One region of the Rhizobium sp. G187 genome, then DNA from elsewhere that is predicted to be linked to it. Evidence: predicted binding sites of a transcription regulator. Region 1 holds the regulator's gene; each other region holds the start of a gene.
What was found. Region 1 encodes LexA, which represses DNA repair genes until DNA is damaged. Its sites were predicted from a motif close to TGTTCNNNNTGTGTTCNG; they were not measured.

Region 1 (9,838 bases):
CGAGCCCAAGACCCCTGCCCCGCTCGCCGAGAATGACATCCCGGTTGGCGATGTGGCGGACGCGCTCCTGAAGCTGGTCGGCTCAGCCAACAACTCCTCACGCCGCTGGGTCTATGAACAGTATGACACGCTGATCCAGGGCAACTCTCTGCAGCTGCCGGGCGGTGACGCCGGTGTCATCCGCGTCGAAGGCCACGCCTCCAAGGCGCTCGCCTTCTCGTCTGACGTCACCCCGCGCTACGTCGAGGCCGACCCGTTCGAAGGCGGCAAGCAGGCAGTCGCCGAATGCTGGCGCAATATCACCGCGACCGGTGCGCTCCCGCTGGCAGCGACCGACAACCTGAACTTCGGCAATCCCGAACGCCCCGAGATCATGGGGCAGTTCGTCTTCGCGATCAAAGGCATCGGCGAGGCCTGCAAGGCGCTCGACTTCCCGATCGTCTCGGGCAATGTCTCGCTCTACAATGAGACCAATGGCCAGGGAATCCTGCCGACACCGACGATTGCCGGCGTTGGCCTGATGAAGGACTGGAAGAAGATGGCCCGCATCCGCTTTGCGGCTCAGGGTGAAGCCATCCTGCTGGCAGGCGCGCCGTCCAGCTGGGGTACGCATCTTGGGCAGTCGGTTTATCTTCGCGATATCCATGGCCGCACGGATGGTCCGGCACCGCATGTTGACCTTGCCCATGAAAAGAAGGTCGGCGATTTCGTTCGCGACCTGATCCAGGATGGTCTGGCGACCGCCGTTCACGACTGCTCGTCGGGCGGTCTTGCTCTTGCGGTTGCCGAGATGGCGATGGCATCCGGCATTGGCGCCCATGTGAACGCGCTCACCGACGCCAATCCGATTGCCGTCTTCTACGGAGAAGATCAGGGCCGCTATGTGCTGACAGTCAAGGAGGCCGATGTGGACCAGGTGCAGGTCCGCGCCGAAGCCGCTGGCGTCTTCTGCCCGTGGATCGGTCGCACTGGCGGTTCGAACGTCGTGCTCGGCGATGCCAAGCCGGTTGGCGTCGAGGAACTGAAGCAGGCGCATGAAGCCTGGTTCCCGGCACTCATGGACGGCGAACTCGCCTGATCGGAAAACCCCACCTCCCTGTGGAGCATGGGGCAGCCTGATGCTGCCCCATTGAAAGACCCCGGCGAATGGAAGATAGTCGCCTTTATTGCTGATTTGCATGAGGGACCCATTACATGCCGATGAAACCAGGCGACATCGAAGACATGATCAAGGCCGGCATCCCCGGCGCAAAGGTGGTCATCCGCGACCTTGCCGGTGACGGAGATCATTACGCCGCAGAAGTCGTCGCCGAGGCCTTCCGTGGCAAGAGCCGGGTCCAGCAGCACCAGATGGTCTATGATGCCTTGAAAGGCAATATGGGCGGCGTATTGCACGCGCTTGCGCTGCAGACCAGCATTCCCGAATAAGTGCGTCGCGGAGAAGAGCGGGCATGGCTGACCTGATCAAGGAAGTTGTCGAGAACGTTATTCAGGGCGTGTTGAACGAGATCCTGAAGAAGAGCGGCACCTCCCGGACGACGCGCCGCCGCAAGCGCAAGGCCGCGTCGGCGACAGCGACCCGAGCGAAACCCGCGCGCAAGACCACCAAACGGACAGGCAAGGCGGCAAAGCCTGCGCGCAAACAGGTTAGCCGTCGACGCTCCGCTCAGAAACGCAGCGTGCAGCGCAGTCGCTGAACCAATAGCCTCACCCGATCGGGGTACTGGCAAAATCCGTTTTGCCTTGCTATTTGTCACCAAGATCAAAGCTGCGGCCTTGAACCGCATGTGAAAGGAACAATGCATGAGCGCGCACGAATTCATCGCCAACGAAGTCAAGACCAATGACGTGGTCCTGTTCATGAAGGGAACGCCGCAGTTCCCTCAGTGTGGCTTCTCCGGACAAGTGGTGCAGATTCTTGATTACCTTGGCGTCGACTACAAGGGCATCAACGTGCTCGCCGATATGGAAATCCGCGAGGGCATCAAGACATTTTCCAACTGGCCGACCATTCCGCAGCTCTACATCAAGGGCGAGTTCGTCGGCGGTTGCGACATCGTGCGGGAAATGTTCCAGGCCGGTGAGCTGAAGACACATTTCGAAGACCAGGGCATCGCCGTTCGCGGCGCCGCCTGACATACAAGGCCAAAGGGCCATCAACACAACACGCGGAACAAGGCGTTGCTCACTGCAACGCCTTGTTCTCGTTATTAGGTATTTCATCATGTCAGATTTGTTACAGGCGTCACGCAAGACGCTGGGCGCCATGGGGCGCGCCGAATTCATTGCGATGATGGCTTTTCTCATGGCGCTCAACGCCCTCGCCATCGACATCATGCTGCCGGGCCTCCAGGAAATCGGTGCCGCCCTCAATGTCGAGAACGAAAACCACCGGCAATATGTCGTCTCGGCCTATCTGATCGGTTTCGGTGTTGCGCAGCTTTTCTATGGCCCCATTTCGGATCGTTTCGGCCGGCGCAAGCCGATGATGTTCGGCCTGGCAATCTATGTATTGTCATCGATTGCGGTGCTATTTGTACCCTCGTTCGGATCGCTGCTTCTGCTGCGTTTTATCCAGGGTATCGGCTCTGCGGCAACGCGCGTGATCACCATATCGATCGTGCGCGACGTGTTCGGCGGTCGCCAGATGGCCGAAGTTATGTCGCTGATCATGATGGTCTTCATGGTGATCCCAGTCGTGGCGCCGGGTACCGGCCAGGTGATCATGCTTTTTGGCGACTGGCACTGGATTTTCGTGTTCATGGCAATCATCGCCGTGATCGTCGGGGTCTGGATGTATGTCCGACTGCCGGAAACACTGGCCAAGGAAGATATCCGCCCCTTCACGCCACGGGTGATTTTCGACGGCTTTCGCATTGTGCTGACCAATCGCGTTGCGCTCTGCTACACCATCGCCAGCACATTTATCTTCGGCGCGCTGTTCGGCTTCATCAACTCCGCGCAGCAGATCTATGTCGGCATCTACGGCCTTGGCGTCTGGTTCCCCGTCGCTTTTGCCGCCGTTGCGCTTTTCATGGCGCTGTCGTCCTTCGTGAACGCCAAGCTTGTCGGGCGTTTCGGCATGCGCAAACTCTCGCATGCTTCATTGCTCGGCTTCATCGCGATCACTTTCCTCTGGCTTGTCGTGCAAGTGCTTGGACCGCAGCCTATGCCGTTTTTCCTGTTCATCACCTTCTTCTCTTTGGCGATGTTCCAGTTCGGCTGGATCGGATCGAACTTCAATTCGCTCGCTATGGAGCCGCTCGGGCATGTTGCCGGCACTGCCTCCTCCGTCCTCGGCTTCATGGGAACGGTTGGCGGCTCCCTGATCGGCGCCGGCATCGGTCAGGCCTATAACGGGACGGCCCTGCCGATGGTCGCAGGTTATTTCATCGTATCGATTATCGGCCTCGGTTTCGTTTTGCTTGGAGAAAAGGGACGGCTGTTCCACGCGCAAAACAAGCCGCTCTGACTTAGACGAACACGGAGTTGTGGAACAGCTCCATGTCTTTGTTTTCACGCAATGCCGGACGCAAAACCGCTTCGCACTTTTCGCTGGAATTGCGTTAGATACCCAGACGACAGACAGAAAAAGGCCCGCGCTGCAGATGCAACGCGGGCCTTTTGATTTGGACGACCCTTGAGATCAGCCGCGCAGGATGGAAGAGCCTGCGTAACGGGCCTGCGGGCCCAGCTCTTCCTCAATGCGGATCAGCTGGTTGTACTTGGCGGTGCGATCAGAACGCGCGAGCGAACCGGTCTTGATCTGACCGCAGTTCGTAGCGACCGCGAGATCGGCGATGGTGGAATCTTCGGTCTCGCCCGAACGGTGCGACATGACGGCCGTGTAGGCGGCACGGTTGGCGGTCGAGACGGCGTCCAACGTTTCCGACAGCGAACCGATCTGGTTGACCTTCACCAGGATGGAGTTGGCAACGCCCATCTTGATGCCGTCGCGCAGACGCGAGGAATTGGTGACGAAGAGATCGTCGCCGACGAGCTGAACCGTCTTGCCGATCTTGTCGGTCAGCGCCTTCCAGCCGTCCCAGTCGTCTTCTGCCATGCCGTCTTCGATCGAGAAGATCGGGTACTTGGCAGCGAGCTCGGCCAGATAGTCGGCCATGGCTTCCGGCTCAAGCGTGCGGCCTTCGCCTTCGAGCACATACTTGCCGTCCTTGAAGAATTCGGTCGACGCGCAGTCCAGCGCGATATGCATGTCTTCGCCCGGACGATAGCCAGCCTTTTCGATCGACTTCATGATGAAATCGAGGGCGGCAGGCGCCGAAGCGAGACCAGGGGCAAAGCCGCCTTCGTCACCGACATTGGTGTTGTGGCCATCCGCTGCAAGCTGCTTCTTCAGCGTGTGGAAGACTTCGGAGCCCATACGAACCGCATCGCGGATGCTGTCGGCACCGACAGGAACGATCATGAACTCCTGGAAGTCGATCGGGTTGTCTGCATGCGCGCCGCCATTGATGATGTTCATCATCGGCACCGGCAGAACATGGGCGTTTGGACCGCCCACGTAACGATAGAGCGGAAGGCCAGAGGCCTGAGCGGCAGCCTTGGCCACAGCAAGCGAAACACCGAGGATGGCGTTGGCGCCGAGGCGCGACTTGTTCGGCGTGCCGTCGAGCTGAATCATCAGGTTGTCGACGAGGATCTGGTTCTCGGCGTCATGACCACCAAGCGCATCATAGATCTCGCCATTGACGGCTTCGACAGCCTTCTCGACGCCCTTGCCGAGGTAACGCGACCCACCGTCACGCAGTTCGACGGCTTCGTGCGCACCCGTCGACGCGCCCGACGGCACAGCGGCACGGCCCATGCTGCCGTCTTCGAGATGGACGTCGACTTCGACGGTCGGATTGCCGCGGCTGTCGAGGATCTCGCGGCCGATGATGTCGGTAATGGCGGTCATGTTCGCTCCCTGTGGACGGAAAATTGACAAGGCTCGGAGGCCGGTCACAGGGCCTTGGAGCCACCAGACCCGCCTTTGAGTCCCCCCTGTCTTATCCGATGATCGGGAAAATACAATGACAGATCGAGTGAAGAAAGATCGATATTCAATCGATTGAAAAGGAGGGAGCTAGCGCTTCTCGGGCTTGAACCGTTTGAAGCGCCGAAAATACCTCTCAGACAGCCTTGGCGATATCGTCGAAGGCGATCAGTTTTTCCAAGAGGCGCCGCATGTCGGTGATCTTGACCATGTTCGGGCCGTCCGACGGTGCATTGTCGGGATCCTGGTGGGTCTCGATGAACAGACCACCAACGCCAACAGCCACCGCCGCACGGGCAAGCGTCTCGACAAACTCGCGCTGGCCGCCAGAAGAACCACCCTGCCCGCCGGGCTGCTGCACTGAATGGGTCGCATCAAAGACGACGGGTGCACCCATGGCCGCCATAATCGGCAAAGAGCGCATATCGGAGACGAGCGTGTTATAGCCGAAGGAGGCGCCGCGTTCGCAGAGAAGGACATTCGGGTTGCCGCTGGCATTCAGCTTGTTCAGCACGTTTTTCATGTCCCAGGGCGCCAGAAACTGACCCTTCTTGACATTGATGGCACGTCCTGTTTTGGCGGCCGCAACAAGAAGATCGGTCTGGCGGCACAGAAAGGCCGGGATCTGCAAAACGTCCACAGTCGGTGCAACGGCCGCACACTGTTCCTCGGTATGGATGTCGGTGAGGACCGGAACGCCAAATTCCTTCTTGATGTCGGCAAAGACTTCCATTGCTGTTTCGAGGCCGATACCACGCTCGGCCGAAAGCGACGTACGGTTTGCCTTATCGAAGGACGACTTGTAGACGAGACCGAGGCCGAGCTCGCGGCAGAGCTCAACCAGCTGGCCGGCGATCATGAAGGCATGATCACGGCTTTCCATCTGGCAGGGTCCGGCGATCAGCGCAAAACGGCCCGTTTGCGAGAAAACGGCCTTACCCGCGCCTTCACCAACGGTCACTTCAGAATTGGTAGCCTTACTCATTTGATCTCCTCGAAGGCAAAGGCGACGCCCTGGCCCTTTTCCGGCGCGACAACAATGCGCGCGCCCTTTCTCTGATAGGTGACGCCATTAGCAGCGAGACAGGCTTCTGTCACGCCGAGATCCCGGCTCGTCATGACAACGGCCGCGCCGATCAAGCCCCTGCCCGCCGTTACCACCGTCTGGCCGTAGTGGGCGACAAAACCTTCGGGCGTCAGCACCTCGACCACCGCATTGCCACTCTGGATCGACAGACCGAAGGAATGGGCCGTGACGTCGCGCTGCGCCAAAACCGTTTCGAACAGATACTGGAAGTCGCTCGGATTATCTTCAACGAGAACCACACGCGCCAAGCCGATTGACGCATTCGGATGGACTGCTAGCAACCCGCGATCCACCGGCAAGACATTCACCCGCTGACAGGCAAAGGCGAAGAAGTCCGGCGCGCGCAGATCGGCGGCGAAGGCGAGACGAAACGTGCCATCCGCAGTTCGCCCGTCGGGAAACCGAAAGGTCCGCGAGAACTGAAGCACCTCACCCGCACTCATGCCCTCTTCGACGAAACGCTTGTGATCCGTTTCGGCACCATCAGACTTGACGACAACGGCCGACAAACCCTCATCACGACGGAACCGAAAGGCAAGATGACGGGCAACGAACACATTGCCGCCTTTTGCCGCGACCTCGCAATCCTCGCGGCTACCGACCGCCAAGGGCTCAAGATAGGTATCGTCGGTGAAGAAGACACAGGCGTTTTCGGTGCCAAAGGGATGGCGCGCATCGCTCGCCACGGTAAAACCGAGCGCGGACAGCCGAGCCCTTGCCTGATCAAGAGATCCAACCGGCAGCACCAGATGGTCGATGGCGCGTGATGCTTGACTATCTTCAATCATGTCCAGCTCCTGCTCAGGATTGCGGAGTGTTGGTGGTCGGATTCGAAAGTGCACTGATGACGTGATGCAATTCGGCGAGCTCGCGCCGTGCCTCGCGCAACTCCGTCAGAACCTGCTCATCGATTTTGTGATGGAGCGCCAGCACCTCGATTTCAGCCTTTAGGTTGATCTCATAATCCTTGGCAGCCATGAAACGATCGCGCTCGGCCTGCCGGTTCTGGCTCATCATAATGATTGGCGCCTGAATGGCAGCCAGCATGGACAAGATGAGATTGAGAAAAATGAAGGGATAAGGATCGAGTGCATTGCTGGCCAGCAGAACGGTGTTGGTAACGGTCCAGCCTGTCAGAAACAGGAAAAAGCCGATGATGAAGGCCCAGGAGCCGCCGATCCGGGCGATCGAGTCGGCCAGTCTCTGACCGGTTGTCGCATCCGCCTGGAATTCCTGACTTGCATCTGTCGATACGACACGACGTTCGAGGGCGCGCGCGAGAACGCGCTTCTCCGAAGATGTAAGATCCGACTCACGCTTGCCGAGCAATGTCCGCTCGATCTCCTTTAGCATCGCCAACCCTTTTCCTCTCGCCGGCGGCATTCAATACACCAATCTCGGTGCAAAAACCCACCTTCCCCCGCCTATCGCATTTTCTGCTGTGATCTTCACGGAAATTTATCCACTTGCGGAACACAAATGGAACATATAGGGTCCGTTCTGGATTTGTTTCATTGATGAGGCATCGGATATGCTGACGCGAAAGCAACAGGAACTGCTTCTTTTCATCCATGAGCGGATGAAAGAATCGGGCGTTCCGCCCTCCTTCGACGAAATGAAGGATGCGCTGGATCTCGCCTCGAAATCAGGCATTCACCGACTGATCACGGCACTTGAAGAACGCGGCTTTATCCGCAGGCTGCCGAATAGGGCGCGAGCCCTCGAAGTTATAAAGTTGCCCGAGGCCTATACGCAGAGCCTGCAGCCACGCCGTGGCTTTTCGCCAAGCGTCATTGAGGGCAGTCTCGGCAAGCCGCCTGCCCCTTCGGTCGTCAAGGCACCGAGTGAAGAGCGCAGCCCATCGGTTACTGTACCAGTCATGGGGCGGATTGCAGCGGGCGTTCCGATTTCAGCCATTCAGAACAACACCCATGACATCTCAGTGCCCCATGAAATGATCGGCTCGGGCGAGCACTACGCTCTCGAGGTCAAAGGCGACTCGATGATCGATGCCGGCATTCTCGACGGTGATACGGTCATCATTCGAAATGCGTCCAATGCAAATCCCGGCGACATTGTCGTCGCCCTGGTTGATGACGAAGAAGCAACATTGAAGCGCTTCCGCCGTCGGGGTGCCTCTATTGCGCTTGAAGCCGCGAACCCAGCCTATGAAACCCGAATCTTCGGCCCAGACAGGGTGAAGATTCAGGGCAAGCTGGTTGGGCTGATCCGCCGCTATCACTGAGGACAGCCTCTTATGGTCGGCTTCGGTGCTCATCGTATGCCGGCCATGGTCGCACTATCATGCTTGTCTGCGCTCTCACCTGTACGCCAGTCGTAGAGGCGATGTGCAGTCCAGGGGCGCGGCAGGCCGTCGAAGGCCGCGCGCACTTGGATCGAACTTTTCTTTCCGCGTCCCGGTGCGATTTCTATTTCTAGCGCGCCACTCATGCGCAGGGTGCTCTCCGTGAAGAGGATAGTGCCGGACCGGCATTGGGACATACGACTTCGCGAGGCTAGGATAACGATGTCGGCGGTGTCGCACGCTGCGCCGAGGAGATCCGGCCGATCGAGGGTCATGAGTGTCCGGGTGCTAAACTTTGCCACGCAGGCGCCTTTCAGGCAGGTGAATGCCTTCGGCGTCGCCTTGCGCACCAGTTCCGTAAAGATCTTCGCTGCCTCTCTTTGATCGGTATCGCTCAATTCTTGCCGTGGCGGACCTTGTCGTGAAGAATCTTTGACGTCCCCGCTTTGCACGGTATCCGGGCTCCAAGCCGCTCGCTCAGGCAACGGCGGAACGTCTGCCTCGATCGGGACGGCCACTGTGTCAACGTCGAGAACCGGGCGCCATTGATCGAAGAGGAAAGCTGGCGGCTTCTTTTTATTGGTGGCGAGGATGCCGCGGTCCGTATCGACAAAGAAGGCGACGAGGCGGCCGTCTTCGCTGACAAAAAGATTGGAAGGCTTTTCAAGGGGCGCCAACCACGCCAGAGCCGCCGTCACGATGAACAGGCATGCGCCGACGAGGCGGAGCCGCGTGCGCAGCAAGGTCAAGAGCAGCAGGCCAAGAACGGTTCCGGCAATAAACCAGGCCGGCTGGCGCGGGAAGACATAACCATCGCCCCAGGCAGCGACGGTGTGCGCCACGACCATAACAAGATCCAGCCCCGCCCCCATCACCCAAAGAAAAGGTGCATCGAGGCCAAATGGCATCAGCAGCATGGCGACGAAACCGGCCGGCATCACCACAACCGAAATCAGGGGCATGGCGGCAAGATTGGCCTCAAGTCCATGGGTCGAGAGACGATGAAAATGCGAAATTGAGAAAATGGCGGTGGCCATGCCACCGATCAGGGATGTCGCAAGTGTACCGCCCGCAAACTTTCCGGCAGCCGCCACGAATCGCGCCGGCAAAGATCTGCCCCTGGGCAGGAGCGGCGGCGGCTTTGCCGTCCATCCGGCGTAACCGGCGATCAGGGCTGCAGTCGCAGCAAAAGACATCTGGAAACTTGGCCCCATCACCGATGACGGCTGAACAACCAACATCCCGATGGCCGCCAGTGCGAAATTGCGTAGGCTGATCGCTGGTCGATCGAGGAGGACGGCTGTCAGCATGATGGCCGTCATCAGATAGGCTCTCAGGGCCGAGATCTGATAACCGGAGATCAACACATAGCCCGTCGTTGCGACAAGGGCGCCGCCAGCCGCCAGTTTCTTGATTGGAACCCGTTGGGCTATGACCGGCAAAAGGC
Region 2 (9,838 bases), on a different contig from region 1:
TCAAACCCGTAGTCGCGATAGAGAAGCCCGGCCCGCGCCATCATCCGGTCGCGCATCACCTTGGCGATGATTGAGGCTGCCGCAATCGAGACGGATCGTGCGTCCCCCTTGACCACCGCCTCGCCGCTGCAGGAAAGCCCTGGCGGTACGTCGCGTCCGTCGGCGAGGACATGATGCGCCCTGACTGGCAGTCCGGCAACGGCTCGCCGCATGGCATCGAGGCTCGCCTTGCGGATGTCGACCAGATCGATATGGCGCGGAGAGGACGAAGCAATCGAGACGGTTGCGGCCGCCATGATCGCCTCGAAGAGAATTTCCCGCTGCTTCAGCGACAGTTTCTTCGAATCGTTCAGCCCTGCCGGTACGTTATCCGGATCGAGAATGACGGCTGCGGCCACGACCGGCCCCGCGAGTGGCCCACGCCCGGCCTCATCCGTGCCAGCGACAGGCCAGATGCCCCGGTGCCTGGCGCGGGTCTCGATCGAAAAATCCGGGAGAAGCGGAAGGTCTGCGAAGAGGTCAGGAGAATCGGGTGGCGTGCGCGTTTTCATGCGGCAGAAATCGCACGCGCACCCGACCTCCTGCAAGTCCCCGGTCCCTTTCGTCGGTGAAGTCGAAAGGGGCGGCTACCAGGGACTACATCCGGCGCGAGGCGGCGGATGACCGCGCCGGAATTGCTTTCTAGCGTGTCCGCTTTAGAGCAGTGACAACTGAACCCCACCGCTGTTCGGCGAAATGAACAGATCCTCGCGCAGATGCAGGCTCCGGCGCATCAGGCCAAGCCGTTTGGTCGCCATCTCGAAGCGCCGGCTGATCTGCCAGGCATAGGGGCCGGCCCCCTTCATCCGCTTTCCGAATTCGGCATCGTAATCCTTGCCGTCACGCATGGAGCGCACCAGCGACATCACATGCCGATAGCGGTCCGGATAATGCTGCAGCAACCAGTCGCGAAACAGAGGGCTGACTTCGAGCGGCAGGCGCAGCAGGACATAGCTTGCCTCAGACGCCCCGGCCGCTTTGCCGGAATCCAGCACGCGCTCGATTTCGTGGTCGTTCAAGGCCGGAATGACGGGCGCCATCATGATGGCGACGGGAATACCGGCGTCAGACAGAGCCTTGATCGCCTCCAGTCGTTTCGTTGGTGTCGAGGCGCGCGGCTCCATCGTCCGGGCAAGCTTGCGGTCAAGCGTTGTCACGGAAATACCGACCTTCACCAGACCGCGTTCGGCCATCGATGTCAGGATGTCGAGGTCGCGCAGGATGAGCGCCGACTTCGTTACGATGACGACTGGATGATTGGCTTTATCCAGCACTTCCAGGATCTGCCGCATGATTCGCCATTCCCGCTCGATCGGCTGATACGGATCGGTATTGGTGCCGATTGCGATTGGCTTCACCTTGTAGCCGGGCTTCGACAATTCGCGCTCCAGAAGCCGCGCAGCATCCGGTTTCACAAACAGCTTTGCCTCAAAGTCGAGCCCGGCCGAAAGCCCCATATAGCTGTGTGTCGGGCGGGCGAAGCAGTAGATGCAGCCGTGCTCGCAGCCGCGATACGGGTTGATCGAGCGGTCGAAGGGAATGTCCGGCGACTCGTTGCGGGTAATCACCGTACGCGGCTTCTCGACCTGCACCTCCGTCTTGAAGGGCGGCATGTCCTCCAGCATTTGCCAGCCATCATCGACGGCCACCCGTTCCAGCTTCTCGAACCGCCCGGCAGGATTGATGCCAGCCGCGCGGCCACGCCGCCGGTCAATGTCGATCCGCATCCCGGAAGCATTCATCAGCGCATCGGCAATATCTGCCGTATTGCCGGGCTGGAATGCAGCCTGGCTCACAAGAGACAGCTCGGTCATGTGTTGGCTCCTCGCGGGATCGCGGCCCGCTCAATGACTATTTTCCTACCGCAGCAATGAGAACAATGCAAGAACAAACTTTGAGAATCTGCCAGTGGCAAAACTTTGTGCAATGCGATAGATGTAGGCAATGTTGACCGTCATCATGGAATGTCACGATCAGGAGCCCGAGCTCGCACAGACCTTGTCCGTGCTTGTAGCCGGTGCAGTCGAGGGTTTGGTGAGCGATGTCGTGGTTTTGGACCATGGCTCGCAGGATGGATCGTCCCTGGTGGCAGATGCTGCCGGTTGCCGCTTTTATCAGCAATGGGACATGAAGGATGTGCTGGCGTCCGCGCGTGGCGAGTGGCTGTTGCTGATCGAACCGGGTGCGCGGCTGAGCCCTGGTTGGGTCGACGAAGTGGCAGAATATGTTGCGCTCAACAAGCAGCCGGCGCGTTTTTCGGAATCACGGCTTTATCGCCTGCCTTTTTACCGCCGGCTGACGCGCAGTCCGCCGCCACTGGAAAACGGCCTGCTGATCCCCAAGCGCCAGGCGATGGGTCTCGCCGGACCCGGGCGTGAACTGCTGCAGCTGGCGCGTGGTGAAAAGCCGCGCCGTTTGGCGAGCGAGATCATCCCATCCTGGGTCGCCCGCGAAGCTCGCCGCTGAGGCCTACCGGGCCGTTATGCCCCGCGCCGCAAATGTTCGTCGAGGCGAGGCATGATTTCCACGAAATTGCATGGCATGTGCCTGTAGTCGAGTTGCAACTTCAGGATCCCGTCCCAGGCATCCTTGCAGGCGCCGGGAGAGCCTGGCAGCACGAAGATAAAGGTAGAATTCGCAAGGCCAGCGGTTGCGCGGGACTGGATGGTCGATGTGCCGATCTTGTCATAGGAGATCCGGTGAAAGACCTCCGAAAAGCCGTCCATTCGCTTCTCGAACAAGGGCTCCAGGGCCTCGGGCGTCACATCGCGTCCGGTGAAGCCCGTGCCACCGGTGGTGATCACAACATCGATGGCCTCGTCCTTCGTCCACTGCTCCACCTGGTCACGGATGGCAGCCTTGTCGTCCTGCACGATGGCGCGCGCGACAAGCCTGTGACCGGCTTCTGCGATCCGGGCTGCAAGCGTGTCGCCGGAGCGATCGTCCTCCAGGCGGCGCGTGTCAGAGACGGTCAGCACGGCAATGCCCACTGCGATGAAGGGGCGGCTTTCGTCGATCCGGCTCATGCTCCGTCTCCTTGCTCGTGCTCATGGGCAACCGTGCGCGTGAGAAGCACATACCATTGTGGCCGGTAGGCCGATAGCGCCAGGGCTGCCTTCAACGCCGCCTGTTCGCTGTCATAGAGGCCGAAACAGGTGGCACCGGATCCGGACATGCCGGCAAAGACCGCCAGGCTTTCACGCAGCAGGCCGCAGGCTTCGGCGATTTCGGGCACCAGCGCTTCGGCCGGCGGCTGCAGGTCGTTGCGAAGCTGCGGGAAGACTGCGCGCCATGCCTCAGCATCGGGCGCGTCCGGCAGCTCCACCATTGGCGCATTGTCGCGCCGCTCCAGCCTTCGAAAGATCTCCGGCGTCGAAACCGGCATCAGCGGATTGAGCAGAACCATCGGAAAAGAGGGGAGGGCGACTGGCGTGATCGCCTCGCCAATGCCTTGAGCTCTGAGGGGCAGCGCATGAAGGCACATCGGCACATCGGCGCCAAGCGACAGGGCAAGTGCGGCCAGCGCCTCAGCGGGCAGCTCCGCCTGCCAGAGCCGCAGGAGCCCGCGCAGGGTCGCCGCCGCATCGGCAGAGCCGCCTCCGATCCCGGCGGCCACCGGCAGGTTCTTCTCAAGCGTGATGGCAACGGGTGAAGAGGGCAATCCATGCTGATCAAGAACAGCGCGCAATCCATCACGCGCGCGGATCACCAGATTATCCTCAAGGTTTTCCTGGCCAAGCGAGAGTGAGCGGGCAAAGGGCCCCGAAAGGCGCAGGCTGTCGGCCTCGGCGGTTCGGAAGGTCAATTCATCGCCGTCTTCGGCAAAGCTCACCAGACTATCGAGCAGATGATAGCCATCCGCCCGGCGCCCGGTCACATGCAGCGCGAGGTTAACTTTGGCCCGCGCGGTCTCCCCGACCGGGGCTTTCGCCGGATCGTGGAGACCTTTCATCGGATCAGGTCTTCTTGTCGTCTTTCTTCGGCGCGTCTGCCGGCTTTGGCTCGATCTTGGCGGCATCCGCCTCAAGCGGCGGCAGCCCCTTGTCGATCTTCGCCTGGATCTTCGGCACTTCCGTTTCTTCCGGCTCGGAGGCCAGCGCCCGCTTCCACTGGTAAGTGGCCTCAAGCTTGCGTCCAACGCGCCAATAGGCATCGCCGAGATGGTCGTTGATCGTCGCGTCGCCGGCCTTCAGCTCGATGGCGCGTTCGAGTTCGACGACCGCTTCGTCGAAACGGCCGAGGCGGTAATAGGCCCAGCCGAGAGAATCGACGATGTAACCGTCGTCCGGACGAAGCTCGACAGCCTTTTTGATCATCTCCAAGCCTTGCTGGAGATTGCGGTTCATGTCGACCCAGGAATAGCCGAGATAGTTCAGCACCTGCGGCTGTTCGGGATTGAGCTCCAGCGCCTTGTTGAAGTCCGGCTCGGCCTTGTCCCACTTCTTCAGGCGCTCATAGGCGATGCCGCGCTGGAAGAAGACGGACCAGTGATTGCGCACCGGCCGCGCGCCGATGATTTCCACCGCGCGATCGTAATTCTCCGCCATGGCGGCATAGTCCTTGGCATCGGAAAGCACGCTGCCATAGGCGAGATAGCTGCGAATATCCTGCGGGTCCGAGGCGATCAGGGCCTGGAGATGCTTGCGTGCCTCATCCACCTTGCCGGTCAGGGCAAGCGTCAGCCCAAGCTGCAGCTCGGAAATTCGGCGCATCGGCGAGGCAGCCGGCACGTCGCGATAAAAGGCGATGGCCTTTTCCGGCTGCTCGGCCTTTTCGGCAATGCCGCCGAGCAAGATCAGCGTATCGGCCGCATCCTTGTCGAGTGCGCGCGACAGCTGGAGATAAAGCATCACCGTGTCTTCAGCACCTTCGCGATTGAGCGCGCCACCAATCGAAAACAGCACCCCGGCTGCCCCTTGTGCGGCAGTCTTCACGGCAGGCTCAACCGTCTTGCCGGCCTCGATTGCCTGGCGCAGCGCATTGAACGGTGCGTAGTTGGTGATCATTTCGTCGCCGGCGGAAAGCGCATCGAGCGCCTTCTGCTTGTTGCCGGCACCCGCTTCAAGCGTTGCCAGTGCCATCACGGCCCGGGCAAAGGTGTCAGGCGCGGTGGCGCCACCATTGCGATCGGTGATCGTGTCGGTCAATGCGCTGCGGGCAGTGTCGATGTCGCCGGCGGCTGCGGCCATGATGCCGAGATTGTAATTGCGGAAAATATCGTACCAGCCCGGTCCGTCGAGATCCTTGACCAGCGCCAGCGCTTCCTTCGACTTGCCATCACCAAAATTGGCCCAGGCAACGAGAAGCTGGTTCATCAGCCGGTCGAGATCGTTCGGCCCCTGATACTTCAGCGAGGTCAGCGCATCGTCATAGTCGCCGTCGCGGATAGCCTGAAAGGCCAGTGTCACCGAGGTTACTCGTTCGACCGCCGGATCCTTTTCCAGCGTCCGAGCAATCTTGGCGCCTTCGTCGAACTCGCCGTTCATCAGAAGGGTGATCATCAGCCGCTGCTGCAGTTCAAGCTCGTTCGGGGCAAGCTCCAATGCCTTGCGGTAAAAGCGAACCGCATTGCCATAGTCTCGATCGGCCTCGGCCGTGCGTGCGGCCAGATAGGCGCCGGCGAAGGAATCGACGGCGGTCAGATCGAAACTCTCTGCTTCTTCCGTTTTTCCGGCAGCAGCAGCGGCCAGCGCCACGGAGGTCTGCGCCACGCCAAGGAGCAAGACCAGGGCGGTTCCGGCGAGGATGCGAGAGACGAGGCTTTGCCGCATGTAATTGGGCCTTTCAGGGACTGATGGCGAGCACGAGCGTCGCGCGCGCGGAAGCGCAATGATGATTCACCAGAGAATGGCTTTTTTGAAGCAGCCTCGCAAGACGATCGATATTCCTCGTCAGCTGACGCGCGAAATGCAGAAGTCGATCACATCGTTCAGCGCACTTTTCCAAGGTGAATTCGGCAGCGGCGCCAGGGCATCGCGCGCGATCGTTCCGTAATGCTGGGCCCGCTGGATGGTGTCGTTCAGTGCGCCGTATTTCCCGATCAGGACAAGCGCCCGCTCCAGCCGTTCGTCATCGCTCTGGCCGCCCTCGATCGACTGCTTCCAGAACTCCCGTTCCTCCGCCGTCCCGCGACGATAGGACAGGATGATCGGCAGCGTGATCTTGCCCTCGCGGAAATCGTCGCCGACATTCTTGCCAGTTTCAGCAGCCTTGCCGCCATAATCGAGCACGTCATCGACCAACTGGAAGGCAAGGCCGAGATTCATGCCGTAGGATTTGAGCGCGCTGCGCGTGCCCTTGTCTGTGCCGGCTACGATCGGACCGACTTCGGCTGCGGCGGCAAAAAGGGCGGCGGTCTTGGCGCGGATGACGGCCAGATAGTCGTCCTCGGTCGTCTCCATGTTTTTGGCGACGGACAGCTGCAACACTTCGCCTTCCGCGATGACGCAGGCGGCGGTCGAGAGAACATCGAGCGCGTCGAGCGAGCCGACCTCAACCATCATCCGGAAAGCCTGACCGAGCAGGAAGTCGCCGACGAGAACACTTGCCTGGTTGCCCCAGATGGTGCGCGCCGTCGATTTGCCGCGGCGAAGGTCGCTTTCGTCCACCACGTCGTCATGCAGAAGCGTTGCGGTGTGCATGAACTCGACCGAGGTCGCCAGCTTGATATGATGGTCACCCTCATAGCCGAACATCGCAGCCGTCGCGAGCGTCAGCATCGGACGCAGCCGCTTGCCGCCGGAGGAAATCAGGTGATTGGCGACTTCCGGGATCATCTGCACATCCGACCCGGCCTTTGACAGGATCAGCTGGTTGACGCGCTCCATGCCGCTCTTTGTCAGGTCCACCAATGGCTTGACGGATGCCTGTTTGTTTTTGTTGTCTTCAAGCGGTATGACTACGCCCAACGCACCGGACTCCTGTTCGAATTGGTGTCCGACCATAAAAAGCCGAGACCGCAACGGCAAGGGGCGAATTGTCCCGCCGGGGCGCAGCCAGGGGATTTTCGGACCGATATGCACGAAATCATTCGCAGCAACGACGTCGTTCTTCTGTCCTTCGCCGAAAGCCTGATGCGTGACGCCGGAATCAGCGCCATGGTCGCAGACCAGTCGATGAGTATTCTCGAGGGATCGCTCGGCATGCTGCAGCGCCGTTTTCTGGTCGATTCCGATCGTGTCGATGAGGCGCGCCGTATCCTCAGTGATGCCGGACTCGGCGCCGAGCTGCGCGATCGTGACGCCTGAGGTTTCCGTGTCGTCGTCCGCCTCCACCATCGCGCAGGAAACTGTAGACGCCTTTCACCGGGGCGCGTTTCATCTGGTCCAGCCAGTCGGTCGCGGCCATCGCGCCGGCATGGATGCGATGATGCTTGCCTCGCTCGTGGTCGATGACCGGCCGGTGCGGATCGCCGATCTGGGGGCGGGTGCCGGTGCGGCCGGTCTTGCCGTCGCCACGCGCCTGCCCAAGGCTTCGGTCGTGCTGGTTGAACGCTCCGCCGACATGGCCGAGTTCGCGCGAAAGAGTTTGGCGCTTAAGGAAAACGCCCATCTGGCCGGTCGTGCTGAAGTGATTGAAGGCGACGTGACGTTGACCGGCAGGGCCCGCGTGGCACAAGGCCTTCCCGACGATACTTTCCAGCATGTTATCATGAACCCGCCCTTCAATGACCCGGGTGACCGCAAGACGCCGGACCAGCTGAAGGCGGAGGCCCATGCGATGACGGAAAACCTGTTCGACAGCTGGATCCGGACGGCCGGCGCAATCACACGGCCCGGCGGCCAGCTCTCGCTGATCGCCCGGCCGCAATCGATTGCTGAAATCGTCACGGCCTGTGGCCGGCGTTTCGGCGGGCTGGAGATCACCGCCATCCATCCACGTGAGGGCGAAAACGCCACCCGTATCCTGGTGACGGCAATCAAGGGCTCGCGTGCCAGGTTGCAACTGCGTGCACCGCTCCTCATGCACGACCGACCGGATAGTCACGCTTTTGCGCCTCTGGTTGACAGCCTGAACAATGGCCGAACGGGCTATTCCCGGTTGCGTTGAGGCCGTCTGATTTTTGCCGTCGACCTTGTGTTTGGTCCGCGGCTCCTTACATCTCGATCACGTTGGGTGAGACCGAGGAGTTCGACACGGCAATGGCAGATTTTTTGAAACGGCTGGTTCCGAAGCGCTTCCAGAAGAAGGGCGCGGTCATTCCCGTTGTGCGGCTGCATGGGCCGATCATGAGCGGTGGATCCAGGTTCCGGCCAGCCCTCAATCTCGCCTCTGTCGCTGGTCAGCTGGAAAAGGCCTTCTCGATGAAGGACAGCCCGGCGGTCGCCCTGTCGATCAATTCACCCGGCGGATCGCCGGTTCAGTCGCGCATGATCTTTGATCGTATCCGCGCGCTCTCCGAGGAAAAGAACAAGCGCGTGCTCGTTTTCGTCGAGGATGTGGCAGCCTCGGGCGGTTACATGATCGCGATTGCCGGTGACGAGATCATTGCCGATGCCACTTCGATCGTCGGCTCGATCGGCGTCGTGTCCGGCGGCTTCGGCTTTCCCGAGCTGCTGAAGAAGCTCGGTGTCGAGCGCCGCGTCTACACCTCGGGAGAAAACAAGGTGATCCTCGATCCTTTCCAGCCGGAGAAGGAAAGCGACATCGAATACCTGAAGACCCTGCAGGTCGAGATCCACCAGATCTTCATCGACATGGTCAAGGCCCGCCGCGGAACCGTGCTTGCTGACAATCCCGACCTCTTCTCCGGCCTCTTCTGGACGGGCAAGCGCGGTCTGGAACTCGGCCTTGTCGATCGTCTCGGCAATGTCCGGGACGAGGTGCGTACCCGCTACGGCAAGGACGCACGGCTAGAGCTTGTCGGTGCGGCGAAGGGCCTGTTCGGCCGCCGCAGCCCGGGCATCGGCGCATTTGCCGGCGTCGACCAGATCGCGGCACAGGCGGTCGCGGGTCTTGCGGAGACCGTCGAAGAAAAGGCATTGTGGGGCCGCTACGGGCTCTGAGCCGGGCAAGAAAAGAGGCTGACGACGAGGGGACATGGCACAGCTGATATTCATGGGAATCCTGGTGGGCGGCGCCTGGCTGCTGTACCGCCGCTTCGTCTCCGATGCGGAAAAGCTTGCAGCCCGCAGACGCGCCGAAGAGAAGGAACAAGAGAACGACGCCGTCGGCACGCTGATCAAGGATGAGACAACCGGCGAATATCGCCTTCGGCGCGAAGACGACTGAGTTTCGTGAGGCACAGTGCGCAGCTTGCACTTGAGTGAAACCTGTGGTGCCGCTAGGTATGCAAAATATCCTGGCGATTGAGGGGCTGAACTAGGCCCGTCGCGGACAAGGCTGGCTTGGGACGTTGATGAACGATACGCGAAATTTTCCGGGATTATCGGGTTTTGTGGCGCGCGAAATCGATGAGGCGGATTGGTCTGCGACCTCCCTCGGCCCGATAGAGCACTGGCCGGCCGCGCTGAAGACGACGGTAAGGCTCGTGCTGTCGTCGCGCCAGCCCATGTGCTTCTGGTGGGGCGATGAGCTCCTGCAGTTTCACAATGACGCTTATCTTCCCATGCTTGAAGGGCGTGCGACAAGTGCCCTCGGCCAGCCCTTCCGAAAGTATTGGGCTGATGTCTGGGACGGCGTGGAACCCTTTGTGAGAAAAGCTTTGGCCGGCGAGGGGACCTGGATGGAGGATCTGCCTCTACAGATGATCCGCAACGGTGTACCCGTTCCAACCTATTGGACCTTTTCCTACAGCCCTATCTACGACGACAACGGCGAAATCGCCGGTCTCCTCAAT
Region 3 (9,838 bases), on a different contig from region 1:
GATGATGCGCCAGTCGCCCATGTCCTTGGCAAAACGATCAGAACCGGCAAGGCGGCGCCAGCGGTCCAGACGGACATCGTTGACCGGCTGGTGCGAGCCAGGCATATGGCCGACATCGTGATTGCCGGGAACCAAAAGCACGGGCACGTCGAGTTCAGTCATCATCGCCATCGAGAAGGCGATGTCCTCTTCCTTGTCCGCGCCGTCGATGGTCAGGTCGCCGGTATGGACGACGAGGTCAGGTTCGACCTCTCGGATCCAGCGGCAGATCGGCTCCCAGTTCCCATTAAAATGCGGTTTGGTCGGGCTGAAATGCGTGTCGGTGATCTGAACGATTTTCATGAAATGGAACCTTGTCGACGCGTGGGCGCAGCCGGATCGGAAAGAAAAGCCGGTGCTGTCGACGATCGGTTTAGGTGCTGACCATGTCAGCCAAGTGAGAGACCTTTCAGCGCGCTTCCAGTTTTGTCACCAATTCGTCAAATGAGGTTCGGACGAACATGACGTCAAAGGGTTACGAAGCCTGCCGAAGTGCGGCGATCTCGAATATAAAGCAATAAATTCATGTGGATGGGAATAAAGCGCTGGCTGAGGAGAGGGTCCTTGCCTGCCACCTCCGACCTGCGCGGACCAGCAAGAATACCCTGCAAATTCAGAGGTCACGTACCTTATGTCGGCCAAAAACGTTTCTCGGCGGAGCCCATTGTTCCTGCCGGGTCCTGTAATGCCAATTCCAGGCGCAATTACAGGTCGAAGCCCAGCTGCGGCTCTATCTCGGCACCCTCGCTGATAAGCGACGAGAGTGTGACGCCCAGCAGCCTCACTGGTCGTTTGAACGGATGAACGCTTTCTAGAAGTTCTTCTGCTGTATCGACAATGTCAGCAAGGCCTGAAAAGGGCTGCGTGCTCGTTCGGCTACGTGTCGCCTGGGTGAAGTCCGAATACTTGACCTTGATCGTGACCGTCTTTCCCCGGATGCCATGCGCTTCGCAGTATCGCCAGACCTTTTCAGCCAGGGGCTTCAGTTCGCGTCGTCCAAGGTCGAGACTGTCGATGTCCACTGCGAATGTGTCTTCGGCGCCCACGGATTTCCGTATCCGGTCAGGGCGCACCTGCCGGTGGTCGATGCCCCGGGCAATGCCGTAGAAATAGGGACCCGATTTGCCGAAATGCTCGGTGAGAAACTGGAGCGATTTCGCCTTCAGGTCGGCGCCCGTCTCAATGCCATGCCGCTTCATGCGCTCTGCTGTGGCAGGCCCCACACCATGGAATTTCTTGACGGGCAGCGCTTCAACAAAAGCGGGACCGTTTTTCGGTGTGATCACCGCCTGACCATTGGGTTTGTTGAGATCGCTCGCCATCTTCGCCAGGAACTTGTTGTAAGAAATGCCGGCAGAGGCGTTCAGCCCGGTGACCACCTTGATCTTGGCCCGGATTTCGAGCGCAATCTCGGTGGCGATCTCCATGCCTTTGTGGTTTTCCGTGACGTCGAGATAGGCCTCGTCGAGGGATAGCGGTTCGATCAGCGCTGTATATTCGGCAAAAATCTCCCGGATCTGCTGCGAGACAGCCTTGTAGACGTCAAACCGTGGCGGCACGAAAATCAGCTCGGGACATTTGCGCGCGGCCGTCACGGATGGCATTGCCGAGTGCACACCGAAGCGACGCGCTTCATAGCTCGCAGCCGCCACCACGCCGCGCGCCGCAGAGCCTCCAACAGCCAGTGGCTTGCCGCGAAGCTCCGGATTGTCACGCTGTTCGACCGATGCATAAAATGCATCCATGTCGACGTGGATGATTTTGCGAAGCGGCGTCTGGATCGCGATGTTCATGGCATTCGGCCGACCGTGGCGATGAAAACAAAAAGGGAACATATCAGTGTCTGCTGTGCAATCCAAGATCTGCACGGACGAAAAAAAAAGCCCGGCTGGATGGCCGGGCTCGTGCTGAACACTCAGTCGGATCCTTAATGGCGATGCTCGGGCATGTCCTTGAGCTGATCCTTGGTCCAGGATGTCACGGCATGGACGTCTCCGTCCTCATCGCGCATGAACTCAAGATCGGTCAGTGCAACAGCCACCGGCTTTGCACCAATTCCGAGAAAGCCGCCGACATCAATGATGGCCTGGCTGCCAGCACCTGCTCCATGGACATGGTCGACCTTGCCAACCTTGTGGTCGTCGGCGCCGTAGACGGTCGCACCCTCAAGAATGGCAGGCGTGAGTTCCGTGGCGTTGAGCCGGACATGATTGCTGTGGTCCATTGTGGTTCCTCCTTTGGTTGCTGAGAAAAGGAAACCCCGTCGGCGCGGAAGGGTTCCACAATTTGGCGAGGCGGCGGCAGAGTGCTGTCGAGATGGGTCCCTTGCGATGGATCTGGGACTTCCTATCTCTGGATGACGTGGTCATCGGAGGATCATCATGGATCAACGTCTTCCCGACATGTCTGAAAGCTTGCCCGATCGCTGCATCGAGATCCTGCCGCCCGAGCCGCACCATGGAAAGCGTGATGATGTGATCACCTGTCCCTGCTGCCAGAAGTCCTGCGCCCCATCTTCTATGGATGATGATGGTTGCGGCATATGCGACGAGTGTTTGGCCCCGTGAATGGCGTGGGCCTTGCCGTCGCGCGGGCGTTTTGATGGGCAAGGAAATGCTCCCGCCGGTGATCCCGACGACGAAGGCTATGCTGGCGAGTGCGGATAGGCATGCCGGGCTCACCGGCGCGGCATGCAATGACGGTTCAAACGGATGCTGACGCCTCAGGCAGCTGTCTGCGTCCAACTGGCAAAGGGATCCGGCAGGTTGCGCCAGGCGTCAGGCGTGAAGTCCTGGGCATCGAGCAGGCAGGCGTCGAGTTCCGCCCGAATTGCCGTCTCGTCCATTGGATCGGCGCCAATGAAGACGATCTCTTGCCGGCGGTCACCCCAGACCGGATGCAGATAGGGCTGCATCATCTCGTGGAAGCTCTGCTCCTGCGGCCAGCGCTCCCGCGGCACCGAGGCCCACCAGAGACCCATCCGGCCGGTTCGCACCAATGCGCCGGCCTGGCTGATCTCGCCGACATGATGCGGTCGCGTGGCGAGCCAGAAGAACCCCTTTGCCCTGACGACGCCCGGCCAGGATCGATCGATGAAGGCCTGGAACCGGCTTGGATCGAAGGGCCGATTTTCCCGATAGACGAAAGAGCGGATGCCATATTCTTCGGTTTCCGGCACATGGTCCTTGAAGCCGTACAGTTCTTTGTACCAGAGCGGATGGGTCTCGGCCTTGGCGAAGTCGAAGCGTCCGGTATCGAGCACTGCCTTCAACTCGACTTTGCCGAAATCCGTCTCGATCAGCCGCGCATCGGGATTGAGCGCAGCGACAATGGTGCGTGCGGCGGAAAGCTCCTCGGGCGAGGCGCTGCCCACCTTGTTCAGGATCACCACATCAGCAAACTCGATTTGCTCGACGAGGAGGTCGACAAGCGTGCGATTGTCGCCATCGCCCGCCGCTTCGCCGCGATCTGCCAGAAAATCGGCCGAACCATAGTCTTTGAGCAGATTGGCGGCGTCAACCACAGTCACCATCGTGTCGAGCCGCGCGACATCTGAAAGGCTCCGGCCGTCTTCATCGCGAAAATCGAAGGTGGCTGCTACGGGAAGGGGCTCGGCAATGCCGGTGGATTCGATCAGCAGATAGTCAAAGCGACCGTCCGCAGCGAGCGTCCGCACCTCCTGCAAAAGATCGTCCCGCAGCGTGCAGCAGATACAGCCATTGGTCATTTCGACCAGCTGTTCCTCTGTCCGCGACAGATTGGCCCCGCCATCGCGCACCAGCGCAGCATCGATGTTCACTTCGCTCATGTCGTTGACGATCACGGCAACGCGCATGCCCTCGCGATTGGCCAGCACGTGGTTGAGCAGCGTCGTCTTGCCAGCGCCCAGGAAGCCCGAAAGGACGGTGACGGGCAGTTTTCTCTTCATGGTGGGATCTCCGATGAGGGTGAAGGCCGACAAGGCGCTTCGGGACGGTTTATGTAATAACATTACATAAACCGTCCCTGTCAACTCTTGGCTTGATGTGCAAAGGGCGATGGTGCCATCGCAAGGGTGGGAGGCGGCGCGCTCCATCTTCTCCCAAGCGGGTAGAAGATGGTCCGCAGGACTTAAGGTGCAACTTGTTGCACTGGGGATGAGGGGGGACGCGAAGTGCCAAGGCGAGACGGCAGGGCGATTGTTCCTTGTGTCTGCTCTGTGCGCGGCTATGCCGTCCCCTCATCCGGCGCTACCGCGCCATCTCCTCCCCGCTGGGGAGAAGAGGGAGGCCGCGAAAAGCCCCTCAATTCCCGGAGTGGCCCGGGGATGAGTTTCGGAAAACCTCCAACAAAATCAGAGCCGCACCCTGTTTTTCATCCCCGCCCATTTTCCCCGCATTACACTCACCCCCGTCCCGCCCTCGGATACACCTGACGATGCGATGTCAGGCGAGGCGGGATCGGCGCCGGGGCGATGTGCTGTCGCAGGCATAAAACCCCGGCCCGCTTGCAACGGTCTCCCCCCGGACGAGGAGCTGGACGAGGGTGATGGGGTCGGATGCCTCAGAACCCGGATACTCTGATCGGAAGGGCGTGCCTCAGAGGCACACAAACAAGGCGCCAACGCTGTCGCGAACAAGACCTGACGGCGGGGCGAAACAAACGGCGGGGATGCGAGGGGATCGCCAATGATCCAAATGCATCCCCCGGGCGAGGGTCCCGGTCGGAATGGTGCACCATCCGGCGGGAACCTCCCGGGCCACCGGCCAGGCGGACGTGTCATCTCCAAGGTGATGCGGATGCCGGACCCGCGCCCGGTCCATCTTTGGGGATCACCCCGAAGACCGTCGCCGCCTTGCCAGAGAGACGCATGCGAGCAGGACAAGACGCCGAACGGGGCGCCGGAAGGAGCCACATACTTATACTTAGACAGGCTGCTTCTGGCGCCTCGTCCGATCCTCGGGTTTCACCCGAGACAAGCAATGCCATCCCCGGAGGGAGCGATCCCGACCGGCGGCGAAGCTTGGGTTTTTTGACAGATTGAACACCACCGCTTCCTCCTCATGCTGAGGTGGGAGCGAATGCGACATCAGAAGCACGAGGCCACCGCTGCACCAAGCCACCCGCATACCAAGCCAGAGGGATGCTTCGAGGCCCGCGCCATCCGCGTGAGCCTCAGCATGAGGGCGTTGCGACACGCGGCTTCCCTGGCATCAACGCGCCTGCCACCGGGTCCTCCCCACGCCCCGGCAGCCTGCCTCAAACCTCATCCAGCCTTGGCAGCCGCACCAGGACGATCAAACCGGCCTTCAGGAGTGCGTGGCTGTCCCGGCCCGGCAACTTTCGAATTATCGATCTAATCGAATGAACGAATGCCACAGTTCTGCGTTTAGACGGCGAAGTACCACCGAACCGGAGTTTCCATGGACGTCCTTCGCATTCTTCTTGCCATCCTTCTGCCACCCGTCGGCGTCTTCCTGCAGGTCGGCATTGGCCTGCATTTTTGGCTGAATATCCTGCTGACCCTGTTCGGCTATCTGCCCGGCATCATCCATGCCATCTGGGTCATTCTGCGTAAGTAAACCTCTTATCGCAGCCTCTCCCGCCGCCAGGCGGATGGGGAGAGGCCTGTGACTTTGCGAAACGATCGGGAGAAGTGGGCGGGATCGGCAAAACCGGTTTCGGCTGCAACGGCTGTCAGCGACAGGTCTTTGCGTGCGAGAAGCACTTTCACCCGCTCGATCCGGGCGCGAAGCTGGAACTGGTGCGGCGCGGTGCCGGTGCTCGCCTTGAAGGCATGACTGAAATGCGATTGTGACAGGCCGGTCATATCGGACAATTCGTCCAGCCGGATTGCCCGGTGGCAATTGTCCGCAATGAAGTCGGTCACCTTGCGCAGCTGCCAGGAGGCTAGCCGCGACCTTTCGCGCGCATGGGTGGGGGCGATCTTCAGCATGTCGGTCAGAAGCGCCAGCGTCAGACCCTCGCCATACAGTTGGTGTAGCGGATCGGGTGAGGCGCATTCGCGTGCAATCAGATCCGCAAGCAGAAGCAGCCTCTCCTCTTTCAGGGTAAATCGCGGCGCATCGAGCCGGCCTTGAGGCAGGGCATCTCCGAATCGACGCGTCAGGCTGTCAATGTCGAAATGCAGGTCGAGATGGCGCAGAAAGCTGACACCCGAAAGCTCGGTGCGCAGTTCGAGTCCGGCTGGGATGAAACTGACTGCGCGCTCTTCACAGGCGGTGATTGGCCGCCGTCCATGTTCCACCATGGAAAAACTTGCCGCTGTCGCGTGACGCGTTTCCAGAACGGCAAACAGTCGCGGATGATTGCTGGCATAGGTGCCGCCGGCCTCGGAGGCGCAATCGACATCCCACAGGTCGACGACCATGCCGTCCCAATAGTGCCGGTGGAAGTTGCGTTGGATCGAAAAGCCATCGATCCGGCTGGACATCTGCGGAAGGAAATTCATGGCCTTGGGGGAGGATGGACCGGTTCAAGCGGAATATTGTTGAATGGTTCTATCATATTTAGTAGGCGAAGCTCAACGGGTGTCTCGGAGATGGGTGCGCAATGAGTGTTGGTGGTGCTTCGGTCGGGGCAGAGGCTCCGGTTCTGAGGGCGGAGCACATAGACTTTATCGTCGATGGGCGTCGCATCCTTGACGACGTCTCGCTCGATTTTGGCGCTGGTGCCATCACCAGCCTGATCGGTCACAACGGGTCCGGCAAGTCGACGCTTCTCAAGATCCTCGCCCGCCAGATCGAGAAGAGCCGCGGTGAGGTCAGACTTCGCGGCGAGCCGATCGGTGCCATTGCGGCGCGGGATTTTTCCCGCAAGGTTGGGTATCTGCCGCAGGATTTTGGCGCGGGTGCGGGCATGCTTGTGCGCGAACTCGTCGCCTGCGGGCGTTATCCCTGGCACGGCGCCCTTGGTCGTTTTTCCGATCTCGACCGGCGTAAGGTCGATGAGGCAATCGCCATGACCCATATCGAGGCCCTGGCCGATCGGACGGTCGATACGCTGTCCGGTGGCGAGCGCCAGCGTGCCTGGATTGCCATGCTGATGGCCCAGGACACAGATTGCCTGCTGCTGGATGAGCCGACTTCAGCACTCGACATTGCCCACCAGATAGAACTCCTGTCGTTGATCCGAAGGTTGTCCCGCGAACGGGGCTTGAGTGTTGTGATCGTCCTGCACGACATCAACATGGCGGCCCGCTTTTCGGACCACATCCACGCGCTGAGCCAGGGCCGGGTCGTCGCCAGTGGCGTGCCGGCCGAGATCCTCGATCCCGAGCGCTTACGGATGATCTATGGCATCGACATGGATGTGACGCCGAATCCGCATGGAAACGTGCCGATTGCCTATGTCCGCTGACATGCCAAACGTGTCGCGTGTGATCCCGAACCTCAATCGCCGGCAGGCCCTTCTGGGCCTTGCTGCCTGCCTTGCGGCGCCCGGTTTCTCGTGGGCGGGCACGTCTTCACCACGGATTGTCTGCCTCGACTATGGGCTTGCCTCCACAGCAATCGGTCTTGGCGTCACCCCGGTCGGGATCGCCTCCATGGCCGACTGGGACAAATGGGTGGTCGAGCCAGCGCTTGCGCCTGATATTGCGGATATTGGCTCGTCCTGGGAGGTCAATTTCGAGATCGTCTCTGCTCTAAAGCCAGACCTGATTCTCAATACCCCCTTTGGCGGCATGCTCACAGCGAGGCTGGAGCAGATTGCACCCGTCCTGACGCTCGGGGCCTACGCGGCGGATGGTGGAGACGTCCTGCCCAAGGCCGTCGCGGTGACAAGACAGCTCGGCAAGGCTCTGGGCAGGGTCCAGGAAGCGGAAGCCTTGGTCGATGGTGCCGAGGCCCTGTTTGCCGGTTGCCGTGCGCGGCTTGCTGCGCTCGATGTCCCGCCACTGGTTCTTGCGACCTTCATGGATCAGCGCCATGTGCAGGTTTATTCCGCCCCAGGCCTGTTCACCAATGTGCTTGATCGCATCGGGATCAAAAACGCCTGGCCCCGGACCAGCAGCTTCTGGGGTTTCGAAACCGTGCCGCTCGAGCGGTTGGCCCGCGTAACAGACCCGCGCGCAAAACTGATTGCACTCGAACCCTTCGCCGAAGATATCGGGCAAAGCCTCGATCGCAGTGGCTTGTGGCACGCCTTGCCCTTCGCTCGACCCGGGCAGTTTGCGGTGCTCCCCGGTTCACTGATGTTCGGCATGCTGAATGACGCCATGCGCTTCGCGCGCATTCTCTCGGCCCACCTGGAGGAGACACTGTCGTGACCCGTGTCGACCCTGGCCCACTTCTGGTGACCCTTGCCCTCTTCGGTCTCGGTCTGCTCCTTGGCTGGATGCAGATCGCCCCGGTCCTCAACCTCTCCGCCGACGCACCGGATCGGGTGATTGCCTTCGTCGTGCTCGAACAGTCGACGCTTCCCCGTATGGCAACGGCGCTTCTTTGCGGCGCGGCCCTGGCGCTCGCCGGCAGTCTGTTCCAGCAGGTCCTGCGCAATCCGCTGGCCTCGCCAACCACACTTGGCATTTCCGCCGGTGCCAATCTGGCGCTGGTTGTGGCGACACTCTGGTTTCCGGCGCTAATCGGTTTCGGTCGCGATCTGGTCGCGCTCTCCGGCTCGGCTCTCGCCGCCATTCTCGTTTTCCTCCTCGGTGCCCGCCGCGGTTTTTCACCCTTGACGCTGGTGATTTCCGGTCTGGTCATCAGCCTGTGGTGCGGCGGTCTCTCCGCCGTACTGATGCTTCTGAATGAGCGCTATCTGACGAGCCTCTCGATCTGGGGCGCGGGGTCCCTTTCGCAGCAGAGCTGGGATACCCCCATCGCACTTGGCTGGAAGCTCGCCGCAATCGGCGGTTTGAGCGCGCTTCTCGTGCGACCGCTGACGCTGCTGGATCTTGGAGAGGAAGGCGCGCGCGCCGTTGGTCTGAAGCCTGAGCGCTTGCGCCTGGTCGCAATTGCGCTGGCCGTTCTGCTCGCAGCGCTCGTCACAAGTGCCGTCGGCGTCATCGGCTTCATCGGTCTCGTTGCACCCGTCATCGCCCGGCTGTCCGGCGCGAGACGACCGGGCGCACTCCTCCTGTGGTCGACGCTGATCGGGGCGGCGCTGCTGTTCTTTGCCGACAATTTGCTGATGCAGCTGACAGGATTATGGCCGCAAATGCTGCCGACCGGCGCTTTTACCGCGATCTTCGGGTCGCCGCTGCTTCTGTTGCTTCTGCCCAGGTTGAAGACACGGCACAGGATTGCCGAGCAAAAAGCGGCGCCGCTGGCGCCGTTATTGTCGGCGCGGTATGGCCTGCTGCTTGCCATGGCTTTGGGCATGACAATCCTGTTTTTCGCCGTGCTGGTCGGACGCAATCCGCTCGGCGGCTGGTCGCTGCTGCAAACCGATCTGTGGTCTCAGATCCTTCCGCTGCGCTTCCCCCGTATCCTTGCCGCCTGCATTGCAGGTGCCTTGCTGGCAACTGCGGGCATCATTTTGCAGCGTTTGACCGGAAACGAGATGGCAAGCCCGGAAGTGCTCGGCGTCAGCGCAGGCGCGACGCTCGGCGTTACGCTTGCCATCTTCTTCACCACGGAACCGGGCATCGGCTTCCAGCTCGTCTACTCGACCCTGGGGGCTGCTGCCGTACTGGCCGTCGTTTTCCTCTTTGCGCTGAAATCGGGGCTGGCACCCGAACGCGTCCTGCTAGCCGGCATTGCCCTCTCGGCCATGGCCGATGCGATTGGCGGGGCAATCGGTGCGACGGGCGATCCGCGCACGATTTTCCTGCTGCGCTGGATGAGCGGTTCCACCT

Region 2: a site for LexA is predicted at 1,912-1,929, ahead of ACSV9I_RS06110 (PA0069 family radical SAM protein). Genes of this name have one in related genera too.
Region 3: a site for LexA is predicted at 1,856-1,873, ahead of dinB (DNA polymerase IV). Genes of this name have one in related genera too.

Annotation. Positions count from the first base shown of each region.
Region 1 covers NZ_JBPUGM010000001.1:736,033-745,870, forward strand. The annotation lists gene purL (phosphoribosylformylglycinamidine synthase subunit PurL) at 1-1,078, shown strand, start outside; gene ACSV9I_RS03480 (BolA/IbaG family iron-sulfur metabolism protein) at 1,195-1,428, shown strand; gene ACSV9I_RS03485 (hypothetical protein) at 1,452-1,697, shown strand; gene grxD (Grx4 family monothiol glutaredoxin) at 1,804-2,136, shown strand; gene ACSV9I_RS03495 (multidrug effflux MFS transporter) at 2,225-3,472, shown strand; gene eno (phosphopyruvate hydratase) at 3,647-4,921, opposite strand; gene kdsA (3-deoxy-8-phosphooctulonate synthase) at 5,136-5,984, opposite strand; gene ACSV9I_RS03510 (VOC family protein) at 5,981-6,874, opposite strand; gene ACSV9I_RS03515 (DUF1003 domain-containing protein) at 6,888-7,439, opposite strand; gene lexA (transcriptional repressor LexA) at 7,618-8,331, shown strand; gene ACSV9I_RS03525 (ComEC/Rec2 family competence protein) at 8,361-9,838, opposite strand, start outside.
Region 2 covers NZ_JBPUGM010000002.1:267,624-277,461, forward strand. The annotation lists gene ACSV9I_RS06105 (ribonuclease HII) at 1-551, opposite strand, end outside; gene ACSV9I_RS06110 (PA0069 family radical SAM protein) at 696-1,853, opposite strand; gene ACSV9I_RS06115 (glycosyl transferase) at 1,984-2,505, shown strand; gene moaB (molybdenum cofactor biosynthesis protein B) at 2,520-3,065, opposite strand; gene ACSV9I_RS06125 (4-(cytidine 5'-diphospho)-2-C-methyl-D-erythritol kinase) at 3,062-3,991, opposite strand; gene ACSV9I_RS06130 (tetratricopeptide repeat protein) at 3,996-5,810, opposite strand; gene ACSV9I_RS06135 (polyprenyl synthetase family protein) at 5,931-6,947, opposite strand; gene ACSV9I_RS06140 (putative signal transducing protein) at 7,056-7,286, shown strand; gene ACSV9I_RS06145 (tRNA1(Val) (adenine(37)-N6)-methyltransferase) at 7,294-8,088, shown strand; gene ACSV9I_RS06150 (S49 family peptidase) at 8,181-9,044, shown strand; gene ACSV9I_RS06155 (hypothetical protein) at 9,079-9,270, shown strand; gene ACSV9I_RS06160 (sensor histidine kinase) at 9,398-9,838, shown strand, end outside.
Region 3 covers NZ_JBPUGM010000005.1:123,696-133,533, reverse strand. The annotation lists gene ACSV9I_RS15630 (metallophosphoesterase family protein) at 1-342, opposite strand, end outside; gene dinB (DNA polymerase IV) at 744-1,832, opposite strand; gene ACSV9I_RS15620 (PRC-barrel domain-containing protein) at 1,967-2,263, opposite strand; gene ACSV9I_RS15615 (hypothetical protein) at 2,421-2,606, shown strand; gene zigA (zinc metallochaperone GTPase ZigA) at 2,762-3,967, opposite strand; gene ACSV9I_RS15605 (YqaE/Pmp3 family membrane protein) at 5,442-5,600, shown strand; gene ACSV9I_RS15600 (helix-turn-helix domain-containing protein) at 5,606-6,490, opposite strand; gene ACSV9I_RS15595 (ABC transporter ATP-binding protein) at 6,592-7,398, shown strand; gene ACSV9I_RS15590 (iron-siderophore ABC transporter substrate-binding protein) at 7,388-8,308, shown strand; gene fhuB (Fe(3+)-hydroxamate ABC transporter permease FhuB) at 8,305-9,838, shown strand, end outside.